One region of the Streptomyces sp. bgisy027 genome, then DNA from elsewhere that is predicted to be linked to it. Evidence: riboswitches for the same ligand, from Rfam matches in the RefSeq annotation. Region 1 holds a riboswitch; each other region holds the start of a gene.
The links. Region 1 has a riboswitch for cobalamin ahead of AC3ETA_RS33375 (cobalamin biosynthesis protein). Riboswitches for the same ligand answer to the same signal wherever they lie in the genome.

Region 1 (5,540 bases):
CGGCGCGTACCATTTCGCACTGCCGAACAAGTCCTCGGGCAGGACCCAGGCCGCGTTCTTCGTACGCAACGGCGGCGCCTGGCGGTCGGACGGCTGGACCCTGCCGCCCGCCCTGGACATCGAGTACAACCCGTACGGCAGGCAGAAGTGCTACGGACTGAGCAAGGCGAAGATGGTCGGCTGGATCCAGTCCTTCAGCAACGAGGTGAAGCGGCTGACCGGCCGTCGCCCGGTGATCTACACCACGACCCACTGGTGGAACACCTGCACCGGCACCAGCCGCGCCTTCGCCTCGAACCACGCTCTGTGGATAGCCCGCTACAACTCCTCGACGGCCGGCTCGATGCCGGCCGGATGGCAGTTCTGGACCTTCTGGCAGTACGACAACAGCGGCAGCCTGCCGGGTGATCAAAATCTCTTCAACGGGTCCATGACCCAGCTGAGGAAGTTCGCCCGGGGCCACTAGCCCCGCAGCGTCCGGGCCGCGCGGCGACCGGCCGGTCCGAGGTTGCCTCATCCAGCCCTCTCGGACACCGTGCGGCCCACCCCAGTTCACCTTTCGTTCACCCAGGTTACCTACGTTCGTCCGGCCAATGACCTCGAACGATTGCCTGGGTAAATGGAAAACTTCTCGCTGATCCTCGCGATTGTGGTGGTAACCGCACTCGCGTTCGATTTCACGAACGGTTTCCACGACACCGCCAACGCGATGGCCACCACCATCTCGACCGGTGCGCTCAAGCCCAAGGTGGCGGTGGCCATGTCCGCCGTGCTGAACCTTGTCGGCGCCTTCCTCTCCGTGGAGGTCGCCAACACGATCTCCAAAGGTCTCGTCGACGAGACCGGCATCCGTCCCGAGGTCATCTTCGCCGCGTTGGTCGGCGCGATCCTCTGGAACCTGCTCACCTGGCTGGTGGGCCTGCCCTCCAGTTCCTCGCACGCCCTGATGGGCGGTCTGATCGGCGCCACCATCGCCTCGGCCGGCATCGGCGCGGTCCACGGCGACGCGCTCCTCACCAAGGTGCTGATCCCGGCGATCGCCGCCCCGCTGGTCGCGGGCATCGCCGCGCTGCTGGGCACCCGCCTGACCTACCGCCTCGGCAAGAAGGCCGACGGCGAGGCCGCCGCCAAGGGCTACCGGACCGGCCAGATAGCCTCCGCCGGCCTGGTCTCCCTGGCGCACGGCACCAACGACGCGCAGAAGACGATGGGCATCATCACCCTCGCCCTGGTCGCCGGCGGCGTCGTCGCCCCCGACTCGGACCCGCCCATGTGGGTCATCCTCTCCGCCGGCCTGGCCATCGCGCTCGGCACCTACCTCGGCGGCTGGCGCATCATCCGCACCATGGGCAAGGGCCTGACCGACCTTCAGCCGCAGCAGGGCTTCGCCGCCCAGACCAGCGCGGCCACCGTCATCCTGGCCTCCTCCCACCTCGGCTTCTCCCTCTCCACCACGCACTCCGTCTCCGGCTCGGTGATGGGCGCCGGCCTCGGCCGCAAGGGCGGCGTCGTCCGCTGGTCGACGGCCACCCGGATGTTCGTCGCCTGGGGCCTGACCCTGCCGGCCGCCGCCCTGGTCGCCGCGCTCGCGGAGTACGTGACGGGCTTCGGCACCTGGGGCACGGCCGTGGTCGCCGTCTTCCTGGTCGCCTCCAGCGCCGCGATCTGGAAGATCTCCCGCCGCGAGGTCGTCGACCACACCAACGTCAACGACTCCGACGAGGCGCCCGGCGTGGTCACCACCGCCATCGCCGCCGTCACCCCGCCCCCGGCGGGCACGCCGGCCGAGGACCTCTCGGCCACGATCCCGGCCCCCTCGTCCTCCGAGCCCGCGTCCTCCGAGCCGGCGTCCTCGCAGGCCACCGTCTGACCGCCCCGTAATCCGGCTATCCAGAAAGTAGAAGCATGAAGATCGACTGGGCGGCACTCGGCTCCGTCTTCGGCGTCAGCCTCGTGGTCACGGTGGCCCTCGTGGGCCTGTTCACCCTCGGTGTCGCGGGCCTCTCACGCCGCGAACGGGCCGTGGCCCAGGGCGACTCGGCCGCGCTCGCGGTCACCGGCGCCTACGCCTGCTTCGCGGCCTGCGCGGCCGCCGTGGGCTACGGGATCTATCTGATCGTGGCGTGACCCACAGGCCCTTCGTGGCCTGACCCACAACACGCGAAACACCCGAGGTGGGGGGCGGACGACCGTCCCGCACCTCGCCGCTGTGTGGGCCTTCGCACACTCTCCCGTCGCAGGTCAACGGCAAGTTGACGCCCCTCGGAACCCCGTGGTGGACTTCCGGGGCCAAGTACGACGGCAGAAGAGGAAGCCGGTGAGAATCCGGCGCGGTCCCGCCACTGTCACCGGGGTAGCAATCCCCGGGAGCCAGGAACTCTCGCCGTCGGTCTCTTCGAACCAGGGCGCGGACACCCTGAGTGAGGACACAACGCGATGCTCGCCTGCCGATCGACATGCAGTAGCACAACCTCGTCCGGCCGCACGGTCGGCTGACCCCGATGCGAGCCGATCGCGTCTTCGCGTACGGCGCCGCCGCCGGGCTCCTCGGTGACCTGCTGCTCGGCGACCCCCGCCGGGGGCATCCGGTCGCCGCGTTCGGACGGGCCGCGGCCGCCGTGGAACGGGTCTTGTGGCGCGACGACCGCGCACGCGGTGCCCTGCACACCGCCGTGTGCGCCGGTGGCGCCATGGCCGTGGGTGCCGTCGCCGCCCGTGTCGTCCGTACCTCCCCGGCCGCCTCCCTCGCGCTGACCGGCGCCGCCACCTGGGCGGTCGTCGGGGGCACCTCGCTCGCCCGGGAGGCCCGCGCGGTCGGGCGGGCCCTGGAGGCGGGGGATGTCGAGGGCGCCCGGGCACGGCTGCCTCATCTGTGCGGACGGGATCCGCAGGCGCTGGACGCGGACGGGATCGCGCGGGCGGTCGTGGAGTCCGTCGCCGAGAACACCTCCGACGCGGTCGTGGGCGCCCTGGTGTGGGGGGCCGTCGGCGGGGTGCCCGGACTGCTCGGCTTCCGGGCCGTGAACACGCTCGACGCGATGGTCGGGCACCGGTCGCCCAAGTACCTGCGCTACGGCTGGGCTTCGGCCCGCCTCGACGACGTGGCCGGCTGGCCGGGGGCGCGGCTGACGGCCGTACTCGCCACCCTCGCCGGCGACGATCCCCGGGGTGCGGTGCGGGCCTGGCGTGCCGACGCCGCCGCGCACCCCAGCCCCAACGCCGGGCCCGTCGAGGCCTCGTTCGCGGGAGCCCTCGGGGTGCGGCTGGGCGGGACCCTCTCCTACGGCGGCCGGGTCGAGCACCGTCCGGTGCTCAACGGGACGGGACGGGCCGTGGGCATCCACGACGTCGAACGGGCCGTACGGCTGTCGAAGCGCGTCAGTTGGCTGGCGCTGGGCGTCTGTGTCGCCGCGCGCCGCATCGCGAAGGGACGTACGTCATGACGGGCGGTGGCCTTCTTGTCGCCGGCACCACCTCGGACGCCGGCAAGAGCGTCGTCACCGCGGGGATCTGCCGGTGGCTGGTGCGGCAGGGGGTGAAGGTCGCGCCGTTCAAGGCGCAGAACATGTCCCTGAACTCGTTCGTGACGCGCGAGGGCGCCGAGATCGGGCGGGCGCAGGCCATGCAGGCCCAGGCGTGCCGTGTCGAGCCGACCGCGCTGATGAACCCCGTGCTGCTCAAGCCCGGCGGTGAGCAGAGCAGTCAGGTCGTGCTGCTGGGCAGGCCGGTGGGTGAGCTGAGCGCGCGGGGCTACCACGGCGGGCGGCAGCAGCAGTTGCTCGGGACGGTGCTGGAGTGCCTCGCCGAGTTGCGGGGCACGTATGACGCGGTGATCTGTGAGGGGGCCGGCTCTCCGGCCGAGATCAATCTGCGGCGGACCGACATCGTCAACATGGGCATCGCCCGCAATGCCGGGCTTCCGGTGCTCGTCGTCGGCGACATCGACCGCGGCGGCGTCTTCGCCTCCTTCTTCGGGACCGTCGCGCTGCTGTCCCGCGAGGACCAGGAACTGATCGCCGGCTTCCTGGTCAACAAGTTCCGCGGCGACGTCTCGCTCCTCGAACCCGGCCTCGACATGCTGCACGACCTCACCGGGCGGCGGACCTACGGCGTCCTGCCCTTCCGGCACGGCCTCGGCATCGACGAGGAGGACGGGCTGAGAATCTCCCTGCGGGGCGCCGTACGGGAGTCCGAGGTCTCCTCCCCCGTCGGTGAGGACGTGCTGCGCGTCGCCGTCTGTGCCGTGCCGCTGATGTCCAACTTCACCGACATCGACGCCCTCGCCGCCGAACCGGGCGTCGTCGTGCGGTTCGTGGACCGGCCGGAGGAACTGGCCGACGCGGACCTGGTGGTGGTCCCCGGCACCCGGGGCACCGTCCGCGCCCTGGAGTGGCTGCGGGAGCGCGGGCTCGCGCGGGCCCTGGTCCGCAGGGCGGCCGAGGGGCGGCCGATCCTCGGCATCTGCGGCGGTTTCCAGCTCCTCGGCGAACACATCGAGGACGACGTCGAGAGCCGGCGCGGACAGGTCGAGGGACTCGGGGTACTGCCCGTACGGGTGCGGTTCGCCCGGGAGAAGACCCTGACCCGGCCCGTCGGCGAGGCGCTCGGGGAGCGCGTCGACGGCTACGAGATCCATCACGGCGTCGCCGACGTCACGGGAGGCGAAGCCTTCCTCGACGGCTGCCGGGTCGGCCGGACCTGGGGCACCCACTGGCACGGCTCGCTGGAGTCGGACGGTTTCCGGCGGGCGTTCCTGCGCGAGGTGGCGGCCGCCGCGGGCCGCCGGTTCGTGCCGGCGCCCGACACCTCGTTCGCCGCGCTGCGCGAGGAGCAGCTCGACCGGCTCGGCGATCTCATCGAACAGCACGCGGACACGGACGCGCTGTGGCGGCTCATCGAGTCCGGCGCGCCGCAAGGACTGCCTTTCATTCCACCGGGAGCGCCCGCATGAGCACAGTGTTGTTGTTGTCGACCGCCGACACGGATCTGCTGGCGGCCCGCGCCGCCTCCGGTGCCGACTACCGGATCGGCAACCCGACGCGCGTGGACGTCGAGACCGAGCTGCCCGCGCTGCTCGACGGCGCGGACCTCGCCGTCGTCCGGCTGCTGGGCGGCAAGCGGGCCTGGGAGGACGGGCTCGCGAAGCTGAAGGCGTCGGGCGTGCCGACCGTGCTGCTGGGCGGCGAGGCCGTGCCGGACGCGGAGCTGATGGCGGAGTCGTCCGTCCCGGCCGGTGTGGTCGCCGAGGCGCTGAAGTACCTCGTCGAGGGCGGCCCCGCCAACCTCACCGAGCTCGCCCGGTTCCTCTCCGACACCGTGCTGCTGACGGGCGAGGGGTTCGTCGAGCCGCAGAAGATGCCGGAGTACGGCGTCCACGGCGACCGTACGCTCCAGGAAGGCCGTCCGACCGTCGGCGTGCTCTTCTACCGGGCCCATGAGCTCAGCGGCAACACCGCGTTCGTCGACACCCTGTGCGACGCGATCGAGGCGCGGGGCGCCAACGCGCTTCCCGTGTACTGCGGTTCGCTGCGCGGCGCGGA
Region 2 (5,540 bases), on a different contig from region 1:
CCGCCGCGTCCAGCGGCACGTGCAGCAGGGAGCACGAGGCCGCGACGTCGACCCGGTCAGCGAGGCCCAGCAGGGTGCCGAGCGTGGCGAGCGACGCCGACAGATCGTTGACCCAGACGTTGCGGCCGTTGACGACACCGGCGACCAGCCGCCTGCCGGGCAGTCCGCCGACCGCGGCCAGCGCCTGGAGGTTGGCGCCCGCGGCCTCGGTGAAGTCGAGCGCCAGCCCCTCGACCGGCGCCTTCGCCAGCACGGGCAGCGCCTTGCCGAGCCGGTCGAAGTAGGAGGCGACCAGCAGCTTCGGCCGGTCCGTGCCCGCGCCGAGGTCACGGTAGGCGCGCCCGGCGGCGTTCAGCTCGGCCGGGGTGCGGTCCTGGACGAGCGCAGGCTCGTCCAGCTGGACCCACTCGGCGCCCGCCGCGCGCAGGTCGGCCAGGATCCGCGCGTACACCGGCAGCAGCCGGTCCAGCAGGGTGAGCGGCTCGAAGTCCGCGGCGACACCGGGCGCCGGCTTGGCGAGCAGGAGGTAGGTGACCGGGCCGACGAGGACGGGCCGGGCGGTCAGGCCCAGCGCCAGGGCCTCCCTGAGCTCGGCGACCTGCTTGGCCGAGTCCGCCGTGAAGACCGTGTCCGGGCCCAACTCCGGTACGAGGTAGTGGTAGTTGGTGTCGAACCACTTCGTCATCTCCAGCGGCGCGACGTCCTGCGTGCCGCGGGCCATGGCGAAGTAGCCGTCCAGGGCGTCGGTCTCGACGGCGACGCGATGCCGCTCGGGGATCGCGCCGAGGGCGACGCTGGTGTCCAGGACGTGGTCGTAGTACGAGAAGTCGCCGGTGGGCACCTCGTGGATGCCGGCGTCGGCGAGGCGGCGCCAGTTGGCCCGGCGCAGTTCGGCGGCGGTGGCTCGGAGGGCGTCGGCGGTGACGCGGCCCTTCCAGTAGCCCTCGATCGCCTTCTTCAGTTCCCGGTCCGGGCCCTGACGGGGGTAGCCGTACACGGTGGCCCGTGCTGCCGCGGCTGTGGGCTTGGTGGTCACGGAGATCTCCTTCGCGAGACGATTCCCTGAGATCCCGGCGACGGGACGAGAGTGCGAAGGGGTGACGGACCGGACGGCAGCGGCCGCAGGGCCGTCCGCTCGGTCATGTACGCCGACCCGCCCTCGAGGTCACCGGGATGTCCGCGCACGAGTGGTTCGCGCGCGGGCAGTTGGCAGGTCTTCGGACTCGCGGGCACGTCCTCATCTCCTGAGGACTCCTAATGGCCGTCGCTTCCCAGGCCCGGTACGTCGGGCTCAGTGCTCATGACGGCGGTCGTTCCCGCTCACCGCTGCGGGGCAGTCCCGGATTTCCACCGGGTTCCCTCTTACGACACCCCGCCTGGCGGACGGGGCGAACCAGCTGCACGGATCAGCCTACCCGGCCGTACGTGTGGAACCCCCGCCCGCTCCTGCGGCCCAGCAGCCCCGCCTCGACCATCCGCAGCGGCAACGGGGGAGGGGCATACAGGGGCTCCTTGAACGCGTCGTAGAGGGACCCCCGGCGGGCCGCGCCGCTCCTCGGGCGGACCCTGCGCGTCGACGAGAACACCAGCACGTTCGTGCCGTACCCCGTGACCGGGCGCACGACCTGAGCGGCATGCGGAGTTGATAGCCTCGGCGGGCCAGTCGAGCCACAACCGAGGCCAGGGAATCCGGTGCGAATCCGGAACTGACGCGCAGCGGTGAGGGGGACGGGCGGGGCACGCGCCACTGGGAGACCGGGAAGGCGCCCCGACCGGACGAACCCGAGTCCGAAGACCTGCTGGCACCTTCACGCCCCCGGGCGGGGAGGACGTCCGTAGGCCAGGCTCCGCGTACGAGCCCCGACACCCGAGGCATGCCCGTGCTCCCCTCCCGCCCCGCGCCCACCGACCCTCCGGCACCCACCGCCGCCGCACCCGCACCGTGCCGTGTCGTCGTCTGCCGGGACTGCTGCTGCGGCACCCCGAAGGTGACCGGGGTCGACCACGCGCGGCAGACCGCTCGCCTCGCCGACAACGTGCCCGTGCGCGTCTCCGGCTGCCTCGACGTGTGCGAGCACGCCAACGTGATCGTCGTCCAGCCGTCCGCAGCCGCCCGCGCGGCCGGCGCCCGCCCGGTCTGGCTCGGCCTCGTGAACGACCCCGAGGCCACCGAGGACGTCATCACCTGGGTCAGGGCCGGCGGCCCCGGCGTCGCGCCCTGCCCTGACGTCCTCGACCTCTACACCTTCACACCGCCCCGGCGGGCCGGGGACGCCGGAAGGTTGAACCCCGAACAGTGAGTGCCTGAAGATCGGAAGGACCGATCCGCGCGACAGCGAGGTGACAGACCCGATGTTCACCACCCGTCCCACCCTCCAGGGCACCTTCGGCATGGTGTCCTCCACGCACTGGCTCGCCTCGCAGTCCGCGATGGCGGTGCTGGAGCGCGGGGGCAACGCGTACGACGCCGCGGTGGCGGGCGCGTTCGTGCTGCACGTGGTCGAGCCGCACCTGAACGGTCCGGCCGGCGAGGTGCCGATCCTTCTCGCCCCGGCGGGCGGCGAGGTACGGGTGCTGTGCGGGCAGGGTCCGGCGCCGGCCGGGGCGACCGTCGCGCACTACCGGGGACTCGGACTGGAACTGGTGCCGGGGACCGGGCCGCTGGCCGCCGCCGTGCCCGGCGCCTTCGACGCCTGGATGCTGCTGCTGCGGGACCACGGGACCCAGCCCCTTGCGGAGGTGCTGCGGTACGCCATCGGGTACGCCGAACACGGGCACGCGCCCGTGGAGCGGGTCGGCGAGACGGTGGAGACCGTGCGGGAGCTGTTCGAGACGGAGTGGCTCTCCTCGGCCGAGGTGTATCTGCCGGGCGGCCGGGCGCCCCGCCCCGGGGAGCCGTTCCGCAATCCCGCCCTCGCCGCCACCTGGAAGCGGCTGCTCGACGAGGTGTCGGGCGCAGGCGACCGGATCGCCCAGATCGAGGCCGCGCGCGAGGTGTGGCGGTCCGGATTCATCGCCGAGGCCCTGGTACGGCAGGCCGGCCGCCCGACCGTGGACACCAGCGGCGAGCGGCACTCCGGCACGCTCACGGCCGCCGACCTCGCCGGCTGGTCCGCGACCTACGAGGCGCCGGCGACGTACGACTGGAACGGCTGGACCGTGTGCAAGGCCGGCCCCTGGAGCCAGGGCCCCGTCCTCCTCCAGCAGCTCGCGCTGCTCCCGCCCGAGCTGCCGCGGTACGGGTCCGCCGAGTACGTCCACCTGCTGATCGAGGGCTGCAAGCTGGCCATGGCCGACCGGGAGGCCTGGTACGGCGACGCGGCCGAGGTGCCGCTGGCCGACCTGCTGTCGGACGAGTACAACGCCGACCGGCGGGAGCTGATCGGCGAGAAGGCGTCCCACGAGATGCGGCCCGGCAGCCCGGGCGGCCGCACCCCGCGACTGTCCGCGCACGCGCGCGTGGCGGCCGACGTCCGGCCCGCCTCCGACGCGCCGGGCGCGGGGGAACCGACCGTCGCCAAGCGCCCCACGTCCCCGGTGCCGGGGGAGCCCGATGTCGCCGCCGACGGCGGGACCCGGGGCGACACCTGCCACCTCGACATCGTCGACCGCTGGGGCAACATGATCGCGGCGACCCCCAGCGGCGGCTGGCTCCAGTCCAACCCCCTCGTGCCCGAGCTGGGTTTCCCGCTCGGCACGCGGCTCCAGATGACCTGGTTGGAGGAGGGCCTGCCGAACTCCCTGACGCCGGGCCGGCGGCCCCGCACCACCCTCACGCCCTCGATCGCCCTGCGCGACGGGGTGCCCGTCATGGCCTTCGGCACACCCGGCGGGGACCAGCAGGACCAGTGGCAGCTGCACTTCCTCCTCGCCGTCGCCCTGCGCGGCCCGGTCCGCGGCGGTCTCGACCTCCAGGGCGCGATCGACGCCCCGAACTGGCACAACGACAGCTTCCCCGGCTCCTTCCACCCGCGCGGGATGCGACCGGGGAGCGTCACCGTGGAGTCCCGGACGGACGCCGCGGTGGTGGAGGAGCTGCGGCGGCGCGGTCACGAGGTGACCGTCGGTGACGCCTGGTCGGAGGGCCGGCTGTGCGTGGTGGCACGGGACCCGGAGACCGGCGTCCTGTCGGCCGCGGCGAATCCGCGCGGCATGCAGGGATACGCGGTCGGGCGCTGAGGAAACGCCGCCCCCGGGCTTCCGACCTGCTGATACCGGCCCCTCATGTTCACGTCGATGCCATCCGCCGGCCACCCGGCGGGCAGGGACTGTCAGAGGGTCGTGTTCTTATTGACGCGTGATCGAATACAACGAAACCATCGAAGAGTTTCTCGCACAGCACTCGGCCGACGTGGAGGAAGCGGTCCGCAAGGCGGCCGCGGCCGAGATCATGCCCCGCTTCCGGCAGCTCGCCGAGCACGAGATCGACCAGAAGAGCGGACCGCACGACCTGGTCACCGACGCCGACCGGCTCGCCGAGCGGTTCCTCACCGGAGCCCTCAGCGCGCTCCTGCCCGGCTCGGTCGTGGTCGGCGAGGAGGCCGTGCACGCCGACCCGGCGTCGTACGAGGCGATACGCGGCGACGCGCCGGTCTGGATCATCGACCCCGTCGACGGCACCCGCCAGTTCGTGAACGGCGACACCGGCTTCTGCACGCTGGTCGCGCTCGCCCGGCACGGCGTCCTGCTCGCCTCCTGGACCTACGCCCCGGCCCGCGACCAACTCGCCACGGCGGTACGTGGCCGGGGCGCCCACCTCGACGGCGTACGGCTGCGGTCCGGCGCGCCGGAACCCGGCCGTGACCTCGAAATCGCCACGTCCCACCCGGACTACACGACCGATGACCAAAAGCGCGGCCTGCTCGGTTTGTGGACCGACGGCGTCGCACCGCGCTCCTGCGGATCGGCCGGCCTGGAGTATCTGGCCGTCGCACGGGGCGAGTTGGACGCGACCGCGTTCAGCTGGGAGGCCGCCTGGGACCACGCCGCGGGCATCCTCCTGGTCGAGGAGGCGGGCGGCGCCCACCTGACCCGCACGGGCGAGCCGTTCCGGATCACCGGCGGCAACGCACTGCCGTTCACGGCGGCGCGGGACGCGGCCACGGCCCGTCGGGTGGCGGGACTGCTGTCCGGCGGGGTGCGCTGACCCCCAGGGCGAAGCCGCCCGCGCCCTGCGCCGTCAGTGCCCCGGCATATCCTGATCCTTCAAGGCCGTCGGCTGACGAAGGAGTCCGAAGGTGCCGTCGATGCTCGATGCGGTCGTGGTGGGAGCGGGGCCGAACGGACTGACCGCTGCCGTGGAGCTGGCCCGCCGCGGCTTCTCCGTGGCCGTGTTCGAGGCACGCGACACCGTCGGCGGAGGCGCCCGTACGGAGGAGCTGACCCTCCCCGGCTTCCGTCACGACCCGTGCTCCGCCGCGCACCCCCTCGGCATCAACTCACCCGTGTTCCGGACCATGCCCCTGGACCGCTACGGCCTGGAGTGGCTGCACCCCGACCTGCCGATGGCGCACCCCTTCGCCGACGGCACCGCCGCCGTG
Region 3 (5,540 bases), on a different contig from region 1:
GCCACGATGGGGCGCCTGCGGACCGCGATCCGAACCCTTGCCGAGCTGGAACTGGAACCCGGGGAACTCCTCATCCACCTGGACGACCTCGTCCAGCAACTCGCCGACGAAGCCGCTCCGGAGGACCGGGACACGATCGGCGCAACCTGCTTGTACGCGCTCTACGACCCGATCGCCGGCACCTGTGCGCTCGCCGACGCCGGGCATCCGCCGCCCGCGGTGATCGCGCCCGACGGGACGGTCCGAACGATCGAGGTCCACCCCGGTCCGCCGCTCGGCGTGGGCGGCATGCCCTTCGAGGTCACCACGGTCCACGTCGAGCCCGGCAGCATCCTCGCCCTCTACACCGACGGCCTCGTGGAACGAACCTCGAAGGACCTCGACGAGGGCACCAGGGACCTCCTCGGCTCGCTATCGACCCTCTGTGGCGCCGCACGGGCACTGGAGGACATCGCCCACGACGTGGTGTCCGCGGTGTCCGAAGGACCGCCCCGCGACGACATGGCGCTTCTTCTGGCCCGTACCCACGTGATTCCGGCCGCCGACACCGCGGCCTGGCAGTTCCCCGACGACACGTCCCGGGTGGCCGACGCACGGAAGTCCGTCGCCCGGCGACTCGCCGACTGGGGACTGGACGACCTCGCCTTCACCACCGAACTGATCGTCAGTGAACTGGTCACCAACGCGATGCGCTACGCGGGCGGCACCGTGGGGCTGCGCCTCTTCCACGACGACAGAACCCTGGTGTGCGAGGTCACCGACGCCAGCAACACCCAGCCACGGCTGATCCGGGCGCGCGCCGGTGACGAGGGAGGGCGAGGCCTGTTCCTGGTGGCCCAACTCGCCCGACGCTGGGGCAGCCGGTACCACCGCACCGGCAAGACCATCTGGGCCGAGCAGACGATCGGTGCCGGGTCGGGGGCGGGGCTCGACTTTGCCGGGGTCTGGGACACGGCGGAGATCTAGGGTCTGGCCGTCGACCGGTTCCCGGCTACTCGCCGGCCGCGGGCGTGTGGCACGATGCGCGGGACGGATGCGGAGGAACTCCGGTGCGGGTGCAGCAGCCCAACTCCGGGGCGGGCCCGCCACTGTGACCGGGGAGCCGCCTCCCACTCGTACGGCCACTGGCAACCGGCGTGAGCCGGCCGCTGGGAAGGCCGGGAGCAGGCGTCGGACAACAGGCCGTACGGCCGCGTACCGAGATCCGGGAGCCAGGATATTCCGCCCGTCCCGCAGCCAGGCGCCTTCCGCCCGGGCACGGTCCGTCTCCGGTGGCGTGGAAAACCGCCGACAGCGGAAGGCATTCCATCGTGAAGCCCGCACCCGGCTTCGAGCCGGTCTCCTCCTCTTTGGCCGACTCCTCCCACCTGCCCCACGGCGCCGTCGCCGAAGGCCTGCTCCTCGACCGCACACTCGCCGCCATCACCCCCGCGGACCCCGGCGCCCTCGCGGCGGCCCGGGACCGGCAGAACCGCCTGTCCAAGCCGCCCGGGTCGCTGGGATTCCTGGAGGACGTGTCCGTTCAGCTGGCGGGCCTCGCCGGCGTGTGCCCACCTCCGATGCCGGAACCCGCCGCTGTGGCCGTCTTCGCGGCGGACCACGGTGTTCACGCCCGGGGCGTCAGCGCCTGGCCGCAGGAGGTGACGGCGCAGATGGTCGACAACTTCCTGGCCTCCGGCGGTGCCGTGAACGCCTTCGCCGCGCAGACCGGCGCCGGGGTGGTCGTGGTGGACGTGGGTGTCGCGACTCCAATGCCCGCCGGGGAGGGGGTGCGGGACGGGCTGCTGCGCCGCCGGGTCCGGGGCGGGACCGCGGACATGACCCTGGGCCCGGCGATGAGCAGGCGGGAAGCCGTGCGGGCGATGGAGATCGGCATCGGCGTCGCGGGTGAACTCGTGGAGCGCGGCAGCCGTTGCCTGCTCACCGGTGACATGGGCATCGCCAACACCACGGCGTCCGCGGCGCTGACCGCCGCCTTCACCGGTGCCGACCCGGACGAGGTCACCGGTCACGGAGCGGGCATCGACGAGCCGACCCGGCTGCACAAGGCGCAGGTGGTGCGCGAGGCCCTCCACCTGCACCAGCCGGACCCCCGGGACCCCATCGGGGTGGTGTCGGCGGTCGGCGGCCTGGAACACGCCGCGCTCGCCGGGTTCGTCCTGGCCGCCGCCGCGCACCGGGTCCCGGTGATCCTGGACGGCGTGATCGCCTCTTCGGCGGCCCTGGTCGCGGCGGCGCTGTCCCCCGCCGCCCTGGACGCCTGCGTGGCCGGACACCGCTCGGTCGAGCCAGGTCACGCCATCGCCCTGCGGCATCTCCGCTTGCATCCCCTGGTCGACCTGGGGCTGAGGCTCGGCGAAGGGACCGGCGCTCTGTTGGCGCTGCCGCTCGTCCAAGCGGCGGTCCGTGCCCTGCGGGAGATGGCCACATTCGACTCCGCCGGGGTGTCGGAAAAGCCGGCCTGACGCGCCCGCCCGATGTGCCGGCCCGTGCACGCGGCAGGGACTGCCCGGACCGACGGTAGGAGAAGGGGACGGCTGGGCGCCGGCGGGCCCGGGGTCGTAGGCAGGACCACGTCATACTCCCCGGCGACCGGCGACCGGCGACCGGCGACCGGCGACCGGCGACCGGCGACCGGCGACCGGCGACGGGTTTCAGTACTTGGGCCTCAATCACCCAGGCCCCGGCTGTGGTTCTGACGAGCACCAGTGTGCCGGCGCCGATCGTCAGGTCCCCGCGGCCAGGGCCTGGGTGCCGGGCGTTCCGGTCAGGTCAGCTGCCGCTGATCGCCGCCGCCGTGGAGCGCAGCGCCCGGGCTGTGCGGCCGAGGTCGGCGTGGAGCAGCCGTCCCGCGGACTTCATCACCCGTCCCGCGACGAGGACCGTGTCTACGTTCTGGGGGTTCGCCGACTGGACCACGGCCGCGATCGGGTCGCGTTCGGCGGTGAGCATGTCGAGGTCCTCCAGGCGGAGCAGAGCGATGTCGGCCTGCTTGCCGGGGCGCAGCGAACCGATCCGGTCGTCGAGCCCCAGCGCGGCGGCGCCGTCGATCGTGGCCATCCGCAGGACGTCCTTGACGGTCAGCGGGGAGTCGTCGGTGACCTGGCTGGCCAGCAGGGCCGCCCGCATCAGGGAGAACATGTCGCCGGGGACGGTGGACACCGCGTCCACGCCGAGACCGGCGGTGACACCGAGGCGCCGGTAACGGCTCGACACGGGCGCGCCGACGCGCATCCCGGCCTCGGAGCCGGGCGCGGCGGCGGCCTTGCCGCCCGAGTCGCCGATCAGCTTGATCTCGCTGTCGGAGAGCGAGTTCCCGTGCACGTAGAGCGTGTTCGGGCGCAGCAGTCCGCGCTCCTTCAGGGCGGAGATCGGTGTCTGCGTGACGGGGCCTGCGCTGACGTGGAAGGTCAGGGGCAGGCCGAGGTCGTCCGTCATACGCCACTCCTCGATCACCGTCTCGATCGGGGTGAAAGACGGGCCGAGGGGGCCGTACGCCATGGTGACCAGCGCCTTGTCGTCCGACAGGCGCTTGGTGCGGACCCTGCGGACGTCCGCGAGGTCGGCGGCCGGGCCGATCGGGGCGCCGTAGGCGAACACCGCGCGAAGTCCCGCCGCCTGCATGGCGTCGAGGGCCGCGTCGGCATGGTCGGGCGAGTACAGGCCGTGGTTGTAGTCCAGCTGGGTGGTGATTCCGGAGTTGAGGCTCTCCAGCAGACCGGCGAGAGTCGCGTTGTACATGTCCTGCGGGCGCAGCCGCGGGCCGTACTGGCCCAGGACGCCGAGGTACGCGTTGAGGTCCATGCCCACGGTCGAGGTGCGCAGCGCCGACAGCCACACGTGGCGGTGGGTGTCGACGAAGCCCGGGAGCACGATCCGGTCGGTGGCGTCGATGACGGTGGCACCGTTGGCGGAGAGGTTGCGGCCGACGGCGGTGATCCGCCCTCTCTCGATCAGGACATCGGTACGGGCGTGGGCGACCGGCTCGGGCTCGGTGTCGATCACATGGCCGTTGCGCAGCAGGATGCGGGTGTTCGTCAGGTGCGCCGGGCCGCTCTGACGGCTTCTTGAGGGTGCCGCGGTCGCCGGCGATGCGGAGAAGGTGGCCGCGGCCGTGGCGGCGGCCACACCGGTCAGGACGGTTCGGCGGGGCAGATTCATGGTGGAACTCCGTTGTCTCGGAAGGCTGTCGTGGGCAGGGAGACCGGCGGGATGTCGCCGGGGGCGGCGCTCGATCGGCGCGCCGTGTGCTGACCTGTCCTCCACGGATGAACTAAGCGGACAGTCGTCCGGTAGTCGGGGAGAACGTACCGGACTGTTGTCCGGTTGGCAAGAGTGAGGGGTTGGGGCGGCAGCGGCCAGTCATGTCTGAGGGGTTGAGGCGGGGGTGGTCGGTCAAGCCCGAGGGGTTGAGTTGGGGGTGGCGGGTCGCACCCGAGGGGCGCGCTTGCCGACCGGACAACTGTCCGGGTATCGTTCCCCGGGAGTGGACAGCTGTCCGGTTCTTTCGGTGCTGCGGCTGAACCCTGGGAGGCGGAATGGTCGAGAAGCGCAGGCTCGGCAGGACCGACATCGAGATCACCCCCATCGGCCTGGGCTGCGCGCAGATGACCGTGAGCGGCATGACCGCGCGTGTGTACTCGACGCGGGAGCCGGAAGCCGTGGTCCGGGCCGCGTGGTCAGGTGGGGTCAACTGGTTCGACACGGCTGAGGGTTACGGCCGCGGGGCGTCCGAGCGGGCACTGACCACCGGGCTGCGTGCGGCCGGTGTGCGGCCCGGCGAGGCAGTGGTCGCCACCAAGTGGCTGCCCTTCGGCCGCCGGGCCTCGAACATCCCGCGCACCATCGACGACCGCATCGACGCGTTGCACGGCTACCCCGTCGACCTCTACCAGATCCATCAGCCCTGGAGTCTTTCGCCCGTCGCGAGCGAGATGCGCGAGATGGCGAAGCTGCTGCGGGCCGGCAAGATCCGGTCGATCGGCGTGAGCAACTTCAGCGCCCGCCAGATGTCCCGCGCCGCCGCGGCCCTGCGTGCCGAGGGCGTCGAACTGGCGGCCAACCAGGTGCAGATCAGCCTGCTGAACCGCGACATCGAACGCAACGGCGTACTGAACACCGCCCGCGAACTGGGGATCACGCTGATCGCCTACTCACCGTTGCACGCCGGCATCCTCACCGGACGCTTCCACGACGATCCCGCCGCCCTGCGCCGGGCACCCCTGTTGCGCAAGGCGATGTTCGGCAGCGGCCGGGACCTGGAACGCAGCCGACCGCTGCTGCGCGAGCTGGGCAGGATCGCCGATGCGTACGGCGTCTCCCGCGCTCAGGTGGCGTTGAACTGGCTGATCACCTTCTACGGCGACACCGTGGTGGCGATCCCGGGAGCCTCCAAAGCGCAGCAGGCCGAGGAGAGCGCCGGCGCGCAGTCGTTCCGGCTCACAGAGAAGGAGCTCGGACGCCTGGCCGAACTCGCCCCATGACAGCGATCAGACGTGCGGGGCGGTCCCCTGACGTCGTCGACCCGACTTCACAGCCAT
Region 4 (5,540 bases), on a different contig from region 1:
ACCAGCGGTGGGGGGTGGGGGCGGCCGATGGGATGGGGGGTGCGGGTCGTCGGCGGCTGCGGGTCTGGTGTGGCTGGTCGCGCAGTTCCCCGCGCCCCTGAGCGGCGTTGGTGTGCCGTTCCTCGACCGGTTTCCGGCGGTCTTGAGCGGCGTTGGTGTGCCGTTCCTCGACCGGTTCCCAGCGGTCTTGAGCGGCGTTGGTGTGCCGTTGCTCGAGCTGTTGCCGTAGGTCTGCTGCCCTTCTGCGGGCGTCTCGGACCGTCAGGGGAAGCGGGCTCCAGCCGGCCAGGCGGCCCAGGGCGACGACCGGCGGGTAGACGGGGGAGACGGCCATGATCTCCGGCGGGGTGCCCAGAACCGGGGGCGTGCCGGGGGAGGGCAGGAGGGCGATCTGGTCGGCGTACTGCACGACGCGTTCCAGGCGGTGCTCGGCCATCAGGACCGTCGTGCCGAGGTCGTGGACCAGGCGTTGGAGGACTGCCAGGACCTCTTCCGCGGCGGCCGGGTCCAGGGCCGACGTCGGCTCGTCCAGGACCAGGACGCTCGGGTGCGGGGTGAGGACCGAGCCGATCGCCACGCGCTGCTGCTGGCCGCCGGAGAGGGTGGCGATGGAACGGTCGCGCAGATCGGCGAGGCCGAGCAGGTCCAGGGTCTCCTCGACGCGGCGGCGCATCACGGCCGGGGCCAGGCCGAGTGACTCCATGCCGTAGGCGAGCTCGTCCTCGACCGTGTCCGTGACGAAGTGGGACAGGGGATCCTGGCCCACCGTGCCGACCACGTCGGCGAGTTCACGCGGCTTGTGCGTACGGGTGTCGCGGCCGGCCACGGTCACGCGGCCGCGCAGGGTGCCGCCGGTGAAATGCGGCACGAGCCCGCTCACCGCGCCGAGCACGGTGGACTTGCCGACCCCGGACGGGCCGGCGAGCAGCACCAGTTCGCCCTCCGGGACCGCGAAGTCCACGCCACGGACGGTGGGTTCGGCGGCGCCGTCGTACGTCACGGAGACGTTCTCGAAGCGGATCACGACGGCTCCTTGGGGGCGGCGGGAGTGCGGGGCGTGGGGCTGACGAAGGCCGGGAGGAGGCCGAGGAGGACCGCTGCCGCGGGCCACAGGGGGAGGGCGGGGGCGACGAGGGGGATCACGCCGGGATTCAGGGCTTCCGGGGCACGGTGTGCGGCCAGGGTCAGCAGGGCGGCGACCGCCGCGCCGGAACCGGCGACCAGCCAGGCGTGGGTGTCCCAGCGGTCGGGGCGGTAACGGGTGCGCGGGGAACGCCGACTGCCCAGGCGCAGGCCCGCGAGGGCGGCGACGACTCCGGCGAGGAGGACCGGGAGGCCGTAGGTGCCGCCTTCGGCGGTGAGGAGCCCGTACGTCCCGGCGCAGACGCCCAGCAGGCCGCCGAGGGTGAGCGCGGTCGTCGTACGGCGGACGCGGGGCGGGACGTCGGCGGTACGGCCGTAGCCGCGCGCGTCCATCGCGGCGGCGAGCGCGACCGACCGCTCCAACGCCCCCTCCAGGACAGGCAGCGCCACCTGGAGGAGGCCCCGGACACCGCTGTCGGGCCGGCCGCGCAGCCGGCGGGCGGCGCGCAGCCGCTGGACGTCGGCGATGAGGTTGGGGGCGTAGGTGAGGGCGACGACGACCGCCACGCCGATCTCGTAGAGCGCGCCGGGCAGGGACTTGAGCAGGCGGGTGGGGTTGGCGAGGGAGTTCGCCGCGCCCACGCAGATGAGGAGCGTCGCCAGGCGCAGGCCGTCGTAGAGGGCGATGAGCACGGTCTCGACGGTGACCTTGCCGCCCAGGCGGATCCCCTGCGCCCAGTCGGGGAGGGGGATCTCGGGGAGGGCGACGATCACGTGGGTGCCGGGGAGCGGGGAGCCGAGGGCCACGGCGAAGACGAGGCGGATGAGGAGGACGGCCAGGGCCAGCTTGAAGAAGACGGAGTAGGAGCGGGCCCAGGGGGCGTTCGGGCGGCAGGTCGCCACGACGTAGGCGGAGGTCGCGATGAGGAGGGCGAGCAGGAGGGGGTTGGTGGTGCGGGTGGCGGCGGTACCGAGGGCGAGGGCCCAGAGCCACCAGGCGCCGGGGTGGAGAGGGGCGCGGTGGTTCGGGCGAAGGGCGGCGGCGGACGGCACCGGCCGGGCCGCCCGCCGCGTCTGCGCACCCCTGGGCGGCTCCGCACGGCTAGGCATCGCGAAGCTCCGCTCGGCTAGCCATCCCCGCGCCGCCGTGCCTGCCAGACCGCCGCCGCCCCCAGCACCACGACCACGGCGGCGCCCGCGACCAGGCCCAGCGAGAGCCCGCCGTCCGAGTCGTCCTCGGCCGCGGTGGCGGTCTGCCCGGCCGCGGTCGGCTTCCCGGTCTCCCGGCCGCCGCCCGACACCTGATCGCCGCAGCCCTTCCGCGGATACCCGGTGATCGCGCACAGCAGGGCGTTGGTGTCGTAGCGCAGGGGCTTGGCGACGGCCGCCAGGGCCTCGGCGGTCGTCGCGTCGGGAGCCACCCGGGCGCACGCGGTGCGGCGGGCAGGGGGCGTCTCGCCGGACGGGGCGTCGGCCGCCGTACCGAAGTCGATGATCAGGGCGACCCGCTTCCTGCCGTCCTCGGCGGGCGTCCTGGCGCAGATCACCGCGAACTCGGCCGCACCCCTGGGCTGCGTCGCGTCCTTCGAGTCCTCGCTCACGGCGAATCGGAAGCCCTGGACGTCACCGTCGGAGGGGCGGGCGAGGGAGGGGCCCTGGGTGGCGTAGATCCAGGTGTCGCCCTGGCGCTCCCAGAAGGACCAGTAGCGGTAGCCGGCCGCCTGCGCGCCCTGGGCCGCGCCGGTCAGCAGGACCAGCGCGGCCAGGAGCGGGGCGAGCAAGCGGCGGATCACGCCTGGGGGCCCTTCTTGCGGCCGCTCAGCAGGAAGCCGATGCCGACGCCGACGACGAGGAAGATGCCGACGTACCACCAGACACCGAAGGGACTGTCGCCCTTCTCGTCCTTCTCGGCGTCCTTGTCCGCGGCCTTTGTGGCGGCCTGCGGCGCGGGGCCCGTGGCGTTGAGCTGCTTCACCAGGTCGGCGCCGCCGAAGTCGCGGGGGTCGGTGCCGGTGGCGTGGGCGGCGAGGATCAGCTGGGCGTAGGCAGCCGGGCCGCTCTGCTTCGCCCACTTCGCGGAGTTCCGCTCCAGCCAGCGCAGCGGCTTCTCGGCGGCATCGGCACCGGAAAGGGCGGCCAGCGCCACGACCGCGTCGGCGGTGTTGCCGTAGTCGGGCTGGTCCTCGGCGCCCGGGAGGGCGGACGTGAGGTGGCCGTCCTTGGCGAGGGCGTCGGTGAGGTAGGCGGCGCCGTTGACGGCGGCCTGCTGCGAGGCCGGGAGACCGTCGCTCACGCATCGCGTGGCCGGCGCGTCCTTGCCGGGGCTCACGACGAGGCCCTTGCCGAGGGAGCCGAGGACGCCGGCCGCGGTGGCGTCGGCGTTGGCGAGCAGCTTGCCGTTCTTGTCGGGCTGGAAGGCGAAGGCGCCTGCGCCGTCGCCCTTGCACGGCAGGACGAGCTTGTCGAGCGCGTCGTAGGCCGTCTTCCCGTCCTTGCGGACGTCCGCCGGCTTCTCACCGGCGGCCGCGAGCGCGCCGATCACCACGGACGTCGAGTTGGTGTCGCTGGCCCCGCCCGGCAGGTAACCCCAGCCGCCGTCCTTGTTCTGGACGGACTTCAGCCAGGTCACGGCCTTGGAGGCGGCGGCGTCGTGCCCGCCGAGCGCGACGAGCGCCTGGACGGCGGCGGCCGTGTTGTTGGTGTCGACGAGGGTCTTGGCATCGCAGTCGGCGGCGGCGTCGGCACGGTAGGGCGCGAAGGCCCCGTTCGCGCACTGCTGCGTGAGCAGCCAGTCCACGGCCCCCTCGGCGGGCTGCACCCCGACGGTGTCCTGCGCGAGCATCGCGAGGGACTGCCGCCAGACGCCGTCGTAGGTGGGGTCGGTGGTGCCGTACAGCTCGGCGGGGTACGTCGGCTTCGCGGGCGCGGAGGGGGACGGCGAGCCGGCGGGGGACGGTGACGCGGACGGGGAGGAGTCGGCGGCTATGGCCGGCGCGGCCGCGCCGATCACGACGGCGGCGGCCAGGACCGCGGCGCTGCGACGGACGTACATGATCGGCGGGTGCCCTTCCCTAAGGGGAACCGGGCAGCGCAGGGGAGACCCCCGGCGGCTCGGCTCCGTATACCTCGACGGTGCCGCACTCCGGCGGACTGCCGGGGCGCGTGAGCCGGTCACTTCCCGTACGCGGCGATCCGGCTCACCGGCCTTCGACGACGACCGGTTCACGGTTGCGGGTCAGCGCCGGATTTGCACCGGCTTTCCCACGTACGGGTGTGATGACGACGGCGACACTCTACCCGGGGGTAGGCCGGGGCTGAGAGGGGGCTGTGGGCGGCGGAGGCGGGCCGGTGTCGAGGGAGGACGGGGGTGGCCGGTTCGGCTGGATTTCGCCCATGGATGTTGCAGGGGGTTGCCGAGCTTCGTGATGGGCGTGTGCATGATCCCGGCCGCGGCGTCGGCCCTTCCTCGCGGACAGTTCGGTATCGGCCGACGTCAGGATGCGAGACGGGTCGGGTGGCCCCATCATGTGGGTACTGCCCTCGGGTCGCGTGATCGCCGCCCTGGGGCGTTGCGATCACAGAAGTGTCAAACCAAACATGGATTTTGCGCCGAATGGCTATCGGTGTGGCTGGAATGACCTGCCGGAGGGTGGGAATCCTCTACCGTTTGGTCGGTGCGAGCGGCCCTTCGGGACGCGCAACCGTCACCCCGTGGCATTGCGTCTTACGGAAAACCCTTGGTCCGTCGCGAATGACGGCTGGTTTGTGTGTCGACTGGCGCTCTGACGGGCGGGATGCTGATTCTCCGGGTCCTGCTCCGGGCGGCCGCGGCGCTGGCGACGGGAGGCACACCTGGTGTTGGGAAGTGTCGAGAGCGGCGACGGCAAGAGGCTGCTCTTCTTCGAGACGTCGGGGGACCCGAAGGGCCACCCGGTGTTCTTGCTGCATGGCACTCCGGGCAGCAGGGTGGGGCCGCGTCCACGGACCAGCGTTCTCTACAAACTCGGCATCCGGCTCATCTCCTATGACCGGCCGGGGTACGGGGAGTCGCAGCGGTTAAAAGGCCGCGCCGTGCGTCACGCCGCCGCGGATGTGGCGGCCATCGCAGACCAGCTGAATCTTGGACCGTTCTCCGTGCTCGGCCGTTCCGGCGGCGGGCCGCATGCGTTGGCGTGTGCGGCGCTGCTTCCGGACAGGGTCGCCAGTGCTGCCGTTCTGGTCAGCATCGCTCCCCCCGATGCAGATGGGCTCGACTGGTTCGAGGGGATGGCCCCGTCCAACGTCATCGCCTACAAGGCCGCCCGGGCGGCTCTCCGCGATGGTTCCGAGGAGTGCTTGGAAAGGCTCAAGGCCAACCTGGCCAGCAATGCGGATGCCATTCGTGACAAGCCGGAATCACTGCTGGGGTTACTCACTCCGGAGATGCCCACGGCAGACAAGGCCGTGGTGGGACATGG

Region 2: linked by a shared signal. The riboswitch ahead of AC3ETA_RS08760 ((2Fe-2S) ferredoxin domain-containing protein) and the one ahead of AC3ETA_RS33375 (cobalamin biosynthesis protein) in region 1 are both predicted to bind cobalamin.
Region 3: linked by a shared signal. The riboswitch ahead of cobT (nicotinate-nucleotide--dimethylbenzimidazole phosphoribosyltransferase) and the one ahead of AC3ETA_RS33375 (cobalamin biosynthesis protein) in region 1 are both predicted to bind cobalamin.
Region 4: linked by a shared signal. The riboswitch ahead of AC3ETA_RS37860 (SCO2321 family membrane protein) and the one ahead of AC3ETA_RS33375 (cobalamin biosynthesis protein) in region 1 are both predicted to bind cobalamin.

The regions. Positions count from the first base shown of each region.
Region 1 is NZ_JBYIVZ010000040.1:1,457-6,996, forward strand. It holds gene AC3ETA_RS33360 (lysozyme) at 1-466, shown strand, start outside; gene AC3ETA_RS33365 (inorganic phosphate transporter) at 620-1,870, shown strand; gene AC3ETA_RS33370 (hypothetical protein) at 1,906-2,127, shown strand; cobalamin riboswitch at 2,257-2,402, shown strand; gene AC3ETA_RS33375 (cobalamin biosynthesis protein) at 2,502-3,443, shown strand; gene AC3ETA_RS33380 (cobyric acid synthase) at 3,440-4,951, shown strand; gene cobN (cobaltochelatase subunit CobN) at 4,948-5,540, shown strand, end outside.
Region 2 is NZ_JBYIVZ010000006.1:175,254-180,793, reverse strand. It holds gene metE (5-methyltetrahydropteroyltriglutamate--homocysteine S-methyltransferase) at 1-1,036, opposite strand, end outside; cobalamin riboswitch at 1,192-1,413, opposite strand; partial or broken gene AC3ETA_RS08765 (3-hydroxyacyl-CoA dehydrogenase family protein) at 1,407-1,532, opposite strand; cobalamin riboswitch at 1,644-1,818, shown strand; gene AC3ETA_RS08760 ((2Fe-2S) ferredoxin domain-containing protein) at 1,875-2,300, shown strand; gene AC3ETA_RS08755 (gamma-glutamyltransferase family protein) at 2,353-4,179, shown strand; gene AC3ETA_RS08750 (inositol monophosphatase family protein) at 4,298-5,146, shown strand; gene AC3ETA_RS08745 (phytoene desaturase family protein) at 5,247-5,540, shown strand, end outside.
Region 3 is NZ_JBYIVZ010000069.1:30,164-35,703, forward strand. It holds gene AC3ETA_RS42545 (SpoIIE family protein phosphatase) at 1-966, shown strand, start outside; cobalamin riboswitch at 1,040-1,221, shown strand; gene cobT (nicotinate-nucleotide--dimethylbenzimidazole phosphoribosyltransferase) at 1,311-2,465, shown strand; gene AC3ETA_RS42555 (amidohydrolase family protein) at 2,773-4,161, opposite strand; gene AC3ETA_RS42560 (aldo/keto reductase) at 4,539-5,483, shown strand.
Region 4 is NZ_JBYIVZ010000052.1:31,911-37,450, reverse strand. It holds gene AC3ETA_RS37875 (ABC transporter ATP-binding protein) at 1-1,024, opposite strand, end outside; gene AC3ETA_RS37870 (energy-coupling factor transporter transmembrane component T) at 1,021-2,193, opposite strand; gene AC3ETA_RS37865 (SCO2322 family protein) at 2,211-2,876, opposite strand; gene AC3ETA_RS37860 (SCO2321 family membrane protein) at 2,873-4,135, opposite strand; adenosylcobalamin-variant (AdoCbl-variant) riboswitch at 4,261-4,355, opposite strand; gene AC3ETA_RS37855 (alpha/beta fold hydrolase) at 4,939-5,540, shown strand, end outside.